DNA from 4 places in the Alkalihalobacterium sp. APHAB7 genome. Region 3 is predicted to be linked to each of the others. Evidence: riboswitches for the same ligand, from Rfam matches in the RefSeq annotation. Region 3 holds a riboswitch; each other region holds the start of a gene.
The links. Region 3 has a riboswitch for thiamine pyrophosphate ahead of thiE (thiamine phosphate synthase). Riboswitches for the same ligand answer to the same signal wherever they lie in the genome.
Positions count from the first base shown of each region.

Region 1: it holds a riboswitch for thiamine pyrophosphate, as region 3 does, so the genes downstream of both, thiC (phosphomethylpyrimidine synthase ThiC) here and thiE (thiamine phosphate synthase) in region 3, are expected to answer to the same signal.
Region 2: it holds a riboswitch for thiamine pyrophosphate, as region 3 does, so the genes downstream of both, ACNSTQ_RS17650 (3-oxoacyl-ACP reductase) here and thiE (thiamine phosphate synthase) in region 3, are expected to answer to the same signal.
Region 4: it holds a riboswitch for thiamine pyrophosphate, as region 3 does, so the genes downstream of both, ACNSTQ_RS06910 (acetylornithine deacetylase) here and thiE (thiamine phosphate synthase) in region 3, are expected to answer to the same signal.

Region 1 is NZ_JBLWFS010000007.1:133,005-135,214, reverse strand. Features, by position in the region: gene ACNSTQ_RS09640 (aspartate kinase) at 1-770, opposite strand, end outside; TPP riboswitch at 1,161-1,272, shown strand; gene thiC (phosphomethylpyrimidine synthase ThiC) at 1,470-2,210, shown strand, end outside.
Region 2 is NZ_JBLWFS010000022.1:40,551-42,760, reverse strand. Features, by position in the region: gene ACNSTQ_RS17650 (3-oxoacyl-ACP reductase) at 104-865, opposite strand; TPP riboswitch at 943-1,053, opposite strand; gene ACNSTQ_RS17645 (peptidase) at 1,314-2,210, opposite strand, start outside.
Region 3 is NZ_JBLWFS010000002.1:7,161-9,370, forward strand. Features, by position in the region: gene ACNSTQ_RS02350 (thiazole synthase) at 1-340, opposite strand, end outside; gene thiS (sulfur carrier protein ThiS) at 345-542, opposite strand; gene thiE (thiamine phosphate synthase) at 542-1,174, opposite strand; TPP riboswitch at 1,339-1,442, opposite strand; gene ACNSTQ_RS02365 (hypothetical protein) at 1,508-2,210, opposite strand, start outside.
Region 4 is NZ_JBLWFS010000004.1:290,502-292,711, forward strand. Features, by position in the region: gene ACNSTQ_RS06910 (acetylornithine deacetylase) at 1-1,254, opposite strand, end outside; TPP riboswitch at 1,389-1,491, opposite strand; gene aceA (isocitrate lyase) at 2,105-2,210, shown strand, end outside.

The DNA.
Region 1 (2,210 bases), on a different contig from region 3:
AATACCGAAAAACCAGCATACGATAACTCACGCATTTCACGATATGTCATTTTCTTAATGTTCACAGGATTTTCAACGATCTTTGGATTGGCAGCAAATACCGAATCAACATCTGTGAAATTCTCATATAAATCTGCCTTCACTCCTGCAGCTAAAATAGATCCTGTGATATCCGATCCACCTCGAGGGAAAGTAACTAAAGTTCCTTCTTTAGAGTAGCCAAAGAACCCTGGAAAAACAATCACACCTGGACGTTCCCTTAGTTGGAACAAATGATCGTAGCTTTCCGGAAGAACTTGAGCGTTCCCAGGTTCATCACTCACTAATAACCCGGCCTCTTTTGGATTTACATATTGCGCTTCAATTCCGGTACTTTGAAAGTAAGCTGCGATTAACTTTGCATTGTTGTCTTCACCGCTCGCTTTCATTTGATCCATGAATTTCCCTTCATGTGAAGTATCAAAAGCTACTCGGGCTTGTAAATCCTCTTTAATCGTTTCTATAATATCTGCTGACAAATTGAGATCTAATGCAATCTCTTCATAACGGCCTACGACGGCACGTAGAGCATTCTCAACGTCGCCCTTTTCTAACACGGCATCAGCTAACTGTATAAGTAAATCCGTAACCTTTGTATCTGTTAATTCCCTCTTACCGGGCGCTGAAACGACTACAAATTTTCTTTCTTCGTTCTCGGCAATGATTGAAGCCACTTTACGAATTTGCTCTGCGTTCGCCACTGATGTTCCACCGAATTTCGCTACTCTCATCTCGTTTCTCCAACTCCTATAAAGTTTTTTTCTGTTCCCTTAATATTTCAATAATTCATAATTTATCATAGCCCTTACCTGTTTGCAAAGTTGAATAAATTGGATATCGTAGGCTATGTAAGGATATATCACCAACTGGTTTATTCAACCTTCCCATTCTCCCCATTCACGCTAATCGATAGAAAACCCTCCCATATGGTTGGATTTTCATGTGACAGTAACACTTTACAGGAATAAAGAGCTAAAATTAACAAACAATATTCGACATTTCCTGGCAAAACTCCTGCTCACCAGAACGATATTCATAAATTATTCTTAACAACAAGAAAAGGAAAATAGATCCAATTAACTGTTTTCTTTTCCAAAACTTTGTGTTAATTTAATAGTACAACTGAAGAAAACGGGAGCTCCATAGCAAGGGGCTGAGAGGACAACTGATACTGTTGTCGACCGTGAACCTGATCTAGGTAATGCTAGCGGAGGGATTTGAAGAATATTTATGTCCATTCGACCGCTTTCTAGCGGTCTTTTTATTTTTATAGTGTGCGCATATTATTAAAGTCGTTGACATTTATAACAGTCAAATGATTTTTAATTGTTGCTGCTATAAAAAGGATGAAATTTCTTATATTGTGACCCCCCTCCTCCATGATCGGTTCTATCATCAAGAACTTAAATCAAACTTAGGAGGATTTTTTTATGTCAATTCTTAACCCATTTCCAAACAGTAAGAAAGTTTATGAGAAAAGTAGTACAAACGATTTTATTGCTGTTCCTTTCCGTGAAATTGAACTAAGCCCAACCTCATTTGATGGAGAAGAAATTCCTAATGAACCGTTTAGGGTATACGATACGACTGGGCCTTACACAGACACTAACTACCAATCAGATGTAAGAAAAGGTTTGCCTGGTTTACGCAAACAATGGATATTAGATCGTGGTGACGTTGAATATTATGAGGGTCGTGATATAAAACCCGAGGATAATGGTTTTATTGATATTGAAAGAACGAAAGCTGTGGAAGTCTTTGATACAACAAGCAGGAAACCATTACGAGCGAAGCAAGGGAAGAATGTAACCCAACTCCACTATGCTAAAAAAGGAATGATCACACCTGAAATGGAGTTTATTGCGATCCGAGAAGGTTTAGATCCTGAATTTGTTCGATCTGAAGTAGCGAGTGGAAGGGCGATTATTCCATCGAATATTAATCACCCCGAGAGTGAACCCATGATTATCGGACGCAACTTCCACGTAAAAATTAATGCGAATATTGGGAACTCTGCAGTCAGCTCCTCAATAGAAGAAGAGGTTGAAAAAATGACGTGGGCGATCCGCTGGGGTGCCGATACAATCATGGATTTATCTACAGGCAAACATATACATACTACAAGAGAATGGATTATTCGAAACAGTCCAGTTCCAGTAGGTACAGTCCCT
Region 2 (2,210 bases), on a different contig from region 3:
GTAAAACGATACTTTCCTATTAATGATATTGGTTGTAATCAATCTTAACTAATTATGACTAATTGTTGTTCATTTCCCCATATAATTGACTGTAGATGGTGAATCAGTCCATCACCAATCCACCATCAACGACTAAGTTCTGGCCTGTTACTGCTCGTGCCCACGGGGATGCAAAGAACAAAGCGGTTTCAGCAAATTCTTCAGGTGTCGTTACTTTTTGTAATGGCGTTGTAGCTTGAATGATACCAAACACTTCTTCCGTTGTGACGCTGCTAGCATCCGTTTCTTTTAAAAGCCCACCGGAGATCATATTGACTGTAATCCCGTATTGCCCTAGTTCTTTTGCCAAATTGCGCGTAAATCCGAGGAGTGCAGCCTTCCCGGTTGTGTACTCATGGTAGGCAACCACTGGGTTTTGTACTAAGTTGGTCCCTACATTCACAATACGACCAAACCCAATTTCCTTCATGTCGGCTAAACACGCCTGCACCGTATTTAGTGAGCCCTTCACACTTCCCTCAAACTGGGTATTAAAATTCTCCCACTGAAGTTCAAACGCATTTTTCTGAGCTACAGGATTGAATTGAAAATCGATTAACGCATTGTTTACGATCGTTGTAACCGGCGTGTTAAAATATTCTTTTGCTTGAGCTACCATTGTATTGACCTGATCCTTATCTCTTACATCGGCTTGAATAGCGATCGCTTTTTCACCTAATGTCTGGGCCAAGTCCTCTGCCTTTTCTTTACTTTGAAAATAGTTCACTACGACATTTGCGCCTTCATTTACAAAAGCTTTAGCCAATGCAGCTCCTACTCCACGACTTGCTCCTGTTATTAATACCGTTTGTTTGCTTAATTCCATAACAATCCCTCCATTTTATGTAAAAAGTCTAGAACTGCATGCAAAAAAACCAGGTCAAAAATATGGACCTAGTCATAGTTCAAACTCAACTACTTCCCTACGCTGGTATCATCCAGATCAGGTCCTGAGGGTCAAAAAGTCTGTTCCTTTTTTCTCAGCCTGAACGACAGGCTCCCCTAGTAGAGCATATTCTCTTGGTAAATCTTTCTAATCTATTTTATAACTTGATCAAATATAAATCAATTCAAATGTTTGTATCATTTAATAGAATTTTTATGAGTATCGGTGTAACTTTTAATATATCCCCGCAAAAATTCACGATAAATCGGCGTAACTTTGCTTTTATCGGCGCAATTCACGATAAATCGGCGTAACTTTAGTTTTATCGGCGCAACTTACAATATATCGGCATAATTTTGATTAAATCGTATAACAGTGCTTCTGATTCCTATACCGCATCCTCCGCACGATTTTTAATCCACGAATACAGCAATAACCCGAGGATCAACACGAATTGTCCAACAAAAACGGCTGCATCCCAAAAGACAGGATCGCTAATCGGTTGGAGAAAGCCTGGAAGTATTTTCGTAAAAGCGTAGATTGTTTGCGGAATAAAATAAAAGAGAAATAAACTGCAAGTTAATAAGATCCCCGTTACAAAAAAAATAGAATACAGCTTCACCGTTTTCTCTTCGCCAGCAAACGTTTCCGTCGCCGGTGGGCTTTTGATCCACGGCAACCACTGACTTAACAGCTTTCTCCCATTTTCCATCACATTGTAACAACCTGTGCAATTTTCAAACACATAATATAAATCCGTTTTCATGTAAAAACAACATTGATAGATCGTGCGAATGAAGATATCAAGTACGACAAGCCCTAAAATTCCCGCAATCAAACCGTGATTCACACCGAAAAAGAGCTGCAGACTTAAGGCGATAAAAAGCATCAACTGATCAAAGCATAATCCGCCAAAGTACAATCTATTTCTTTGTTTCGGTGCGAGCTTCCATGCAGGTGTTAAATCCGTTTCAAATACAACAAAAAATAGTCGGTGTCCGATCCCGAGTTTTGCGGGTAAATCATATGAGCGAACCGCTAAAATATGTCCAAATTCATGGATCAAAACAAGCACCAAAGAAACACCCATCCATAACAACAAACTTGGCATGACCGTTTCAAATAAAAAGATGTCCTTATAACTAGGAAAGGATTGCGGGTTAACAATTAAAAATAAGACGTTAACAGCGAGTAAACCAACATACAATTTATTCGAGAAACGGTTAAAAAAGACACGTCCAACACTCGAGGGAATCCATGTAAACCCCGACTCTACTGGACGGCT
Region 3 (2,210 bases):
GTAGTAATGTTTTCTCATTGACACTGATCTCAATCTTAATCCAGTCACTTAGACCACTTGCTTTTGCTAAACGCGCAATACGTATCGCCTCTTCAGCTGTTTTCGCTCCTGATGTATTAGGCAAGTACGTAAATGTTTGTCCTTCTAAATGTTGTAATATTGCATCTTCATCAGGTGCTTCTAAATTAACTCGCCTAATCGCAAACGTCAGTACTTCTGAACCGGATGCTTTAATCGCCTCATTTTGTACAAAAGGATTAGGATAACGTCCTGTTCCAATAAAAAATCGAGAAGATAACTCTTTTCCACCGATGATTAATTTGTCTTTGCTGTTGTTCATATGATCATCCTCCTCCAACAAAATGGACTAACTCAATTTTCATTCCTGACTCAACGACGGTAGTCTCCCAGTTACTTCGATCAATGATTTCTCCATTCACTTCAGTAACAACTAAATTTTGTTCAAGCCCATAATGTTTAACAATTTCTGCTAGTGTACTTACTTCTAATTCTACCGTTTCACCATTCACATAAAGTTCCATTATGATTTCACCTTTTGGTTAATTTTTTCAATAAACTGTTGACATACAGATGAAACATCTTCTGCCCCTACAATTTCACTAATCGCACAAATACGTGCAGCCCCTGCCTCTATCACTTGATCGACGTTATGAAGCTTAATTCCACCAATAGCTACAAAAGGTATCGTAATTTCCTTTACTACTTGACGAATATAGTCCGTCGTAACGGGGTCCACTACATCTACTTTACTGTTTGTATGAAAAATCGGTCCTACCCCAATATAATCAGCACCCGCTCGTTCAGCTTCCCGAGCCTCTTCAATCGCATGGGTAGAAAGGCCAATAATCTTGTTCTCTCCAACGATTTTTCTTGCCTCTTCTATCGGTAAATCATCTTGCCCAATATGAATTCCATCGGCATCCACAGCGAGCGCTACATCAATATGATCGTTTACAATAAATGTTACCCCATATTTTTGGGTTAACTCTCGTAATTGCTTTGCTTTTTCAAAAACAACCTTTTTTGAATTTGTTTTATCGCGTAATTGTATAATGTCTGATCCACCTATAATAGCTTGTTCCATTACCGTTACTAAATCCCGATCCGGGTGAAATTCTTCACCAGTAATCGTATAAAGTTTAAAATCTTTCATTTCTTGATGTCTCCTTTCACTGTTTAAAGTATTATGTCTTTGTAAATTAACAGATCTACTTTGCTTAAGACAAAGCAAAATTATCAATACCGCAGAAACGCTTTTAAAACACACTAAAAATAAAACCGCAATCCAACGACGGATTACGGTTAGATATTGATGTCTAATCAATTCTTCGACTTTCCTACGCTGGGATTACCAGATCAGGTTCGAGGGTAAAAGAATGTCCTTTTTCTCAGCCTGGTTACAGGCACCCCTAGTCACACTATTAAATTTTCTCTTTTTCATTATGACATATTTTTTATAGATTACAACTGAAAAGAACAAGGTCATTTACTCGATTAGAGAATGAATGGTTTTATTAGATAGATCAATTAACCACTCAAATTGGTTCCCGTATAACATCAAGCTTCCATCTGGAGACAAATTAATCGGAGCTTGTAGACCCACATCCACAATCTTCTCCTCAGTACCTGTTTCAACGTTAAATTGAGTTAATTCAAATGGTTCGTCGTAATCCAAAAAATCGCCACTATACATCGGTTTTAAATAATAAAAGGAGTGCTTATTATCATCATATTGATGGAACGGTATCCACCACTGCTCTGAATACGTATTTAACGTTGGTATCTCAAGTTGTGCTACCAAATTTTTATCGTGATAAAAATGATAAATGGATTGCTCAGCATCCAATGAATCGACTGAGATTGTGACAAGAACATTTTCACCGAATGTAAAAAATGCGATGACTTCCTCTAAAATTTCTTCTGTCGTTTTTGTCACCAGATTGTGTTTATAGATTGGAGCAAAAAAGCTTGGAGCAAACGAAGACCATTCTAGAAAGGCAACTTCATCTTTAGTTAGCCACTGAAAATACGTTTTATCAAGGTTAAGCTGGGCTAATCTTCCTTCGCTAAGATTTAATTGGTACACATCAAATTCCCAGTCGGGAAGAAATGAAATGATTATGAGTTCATCAGAATTGTAAGGACTCCAAAAGAGAGAATATTCTTCACCAATGTCACTTAATTTGTAA
Region 4 (2,210 bases), on a different contig from region 3:
GTAAATGAATTGAGTCATTACTTTTGTAAATTGAACGAGTTGGTCAATTGAAAGTTGTTCATTTACGGCATGAGCATGCTCGAGTTTTCCAGGTCCATAAATAACGGTAGGAATACCTTCTTCTCCAAGCCAGCCTCCATCTGTTACTGTAGGAGACATCCCAATTGTAGCCTTTTCATGAAGAACTGATTGATGAACATGAGCTAATGTTTGAAGGCCTTCGTGCTTCTCATCAATTGCGAGAGAAGGGAAGATTTCGCCACGGTCCTCAATCATAGATGAGCCGCCCCAACGAAATGTTGGGAGGTTCTCTCTAAGCCATGGATCAGCTTTTGCAACATTAAGAATATGTTCTTCAATTTCTTTTGCAATCTCTTCATGATTTTCATTTGGATAAAAATGTACCGTAATCCATAAGGCGCATCGATCAGCTATGAAAGCAGCATGACGGCCACCTTCAATAACGGCTGGATTAATCGTTGTCATTCCAGCAGGAAATCCAGGGAATGACTTTGTAACTGCCCAATGTTGCTCAAGATCTTTTAATCCTTCAATAATTTTTGTCATTTTTTCAATGGCACTTGCTCCAAATAAACCACCACCTGCATGGATCATACTGCGACGGTTTGCATCATGAAATGTTTGTGCACTTTGTATTGTAATCCAGCCGGTAATGACTCCACCTTGCCCTTGGATTTGGCAGTCACTTGTATCGACTACGACAGCGAAATCAGCATCATACCCTTTTTTACAACACTCAAGTGTTCCTGCTTCACCAACCTCTTCACCAATAACCGACTGGAAGGTAAGGTCGCCAGAAAGGGTAACTCCAGCTTCTTTTAGTAGCTTAATAGCAAATAAAGACCCGGCGAGACCTCCTTTCATATCAGCAGCTCCACGACCGTACAAGATATTATCTTTTACAACAGGGGTGAAAGGGTCTTGCTCCCATTGTTCTCCTTCTTCAACAGAAGCGACATCAATATGACCATTAATAAGGAGGCTGTTGTATTCCGTAGATTTTGTTCCAGTTAGAACCCCAACTACATTAGGATCACCTTCATATACATCCCACTTATCAATCGAAAACCCTATGTCATTTAAATATGTAGCAATAAATCCTTGTGCATCAGCAGTATTTCGAGCAGGCGGGCTTGGTGTTTGATAGCGAATTAATGTTTTGGCTAGATCAACAAGTTCCTCTTTTCGTTCATCAATCTGGTGAAGTAGTAGATCAATAGATGTTTTGTTCAAAATACGCACTCCTTTCAATAATAGAATGAAAAACTGATACTACTCCTAAATAGCATAAAAAAACCACTTCCGATTGAGAGGGAAGTGGTTGAATAGTCAGTACGAATTAAATGTTTTAACATTGCCTTATTCGCTGTCCTGACTATCCACTTCCCTCCGCTAGTATTATCTAGATCAGGTACAAGGGTTTAGGCATTTGCCAGTCTCAGCTAATAAAAAGCACCCCTAGTAGATATTTCATATTAAGATTTAATTTGCTACTCTGTGTACAAAATTAACACACTTACAGTAGAAACTCAACCGAAAAATCAGAAAGTACTGAAACAATAAGAGTTATGAAAATACCTGTTTCATAACAGATTAATGAGTTTTGCTTTTTTTGTAACAGTTAATATAGAATTCCCAGTATGAAGGGAATGTTAGTTAGTTGAATTTTATTTTTTTATGGAATGGGCTTCGGTAATTGAGTAATATTTTTCCGCTACTTTATGAAAATAGTCTGAAGTTAATGGTATTGTAAGGAAATAGAAGAAGTTAAGGAAAATTAAATTCTTAACTATTTGTTTAAAAGATTGAATATTACGACTATTTATAAAAGATCAAAAAAAGTGAAAAAAGTGGTTGAGTTTTCTATTTATCTGTTATATTATAAAAGTGTAAACAACAAACTGTAGTAATACAGAAAAGAAGTAAAGAAGTTGGGGTCAATTGATTGAGAAATATTATTATCTACGATTTTTGATCAACTAGTAACCAATTAATCTATACAGAAACTTACATAGCATTGGTCAACTAGATATAATAACTCAATCATAATTAAAATTTAATGAAGAAAAGGGAGATGGAGATTATGGCAAAAGTAAACATTCAAGAAGAAGCTAAGAAATTACAAGAGCAGTGGGATAATGACCCACGTTGGGCTGGTATCGAACGTCCTTATTCAGCTGAAGAAGTAG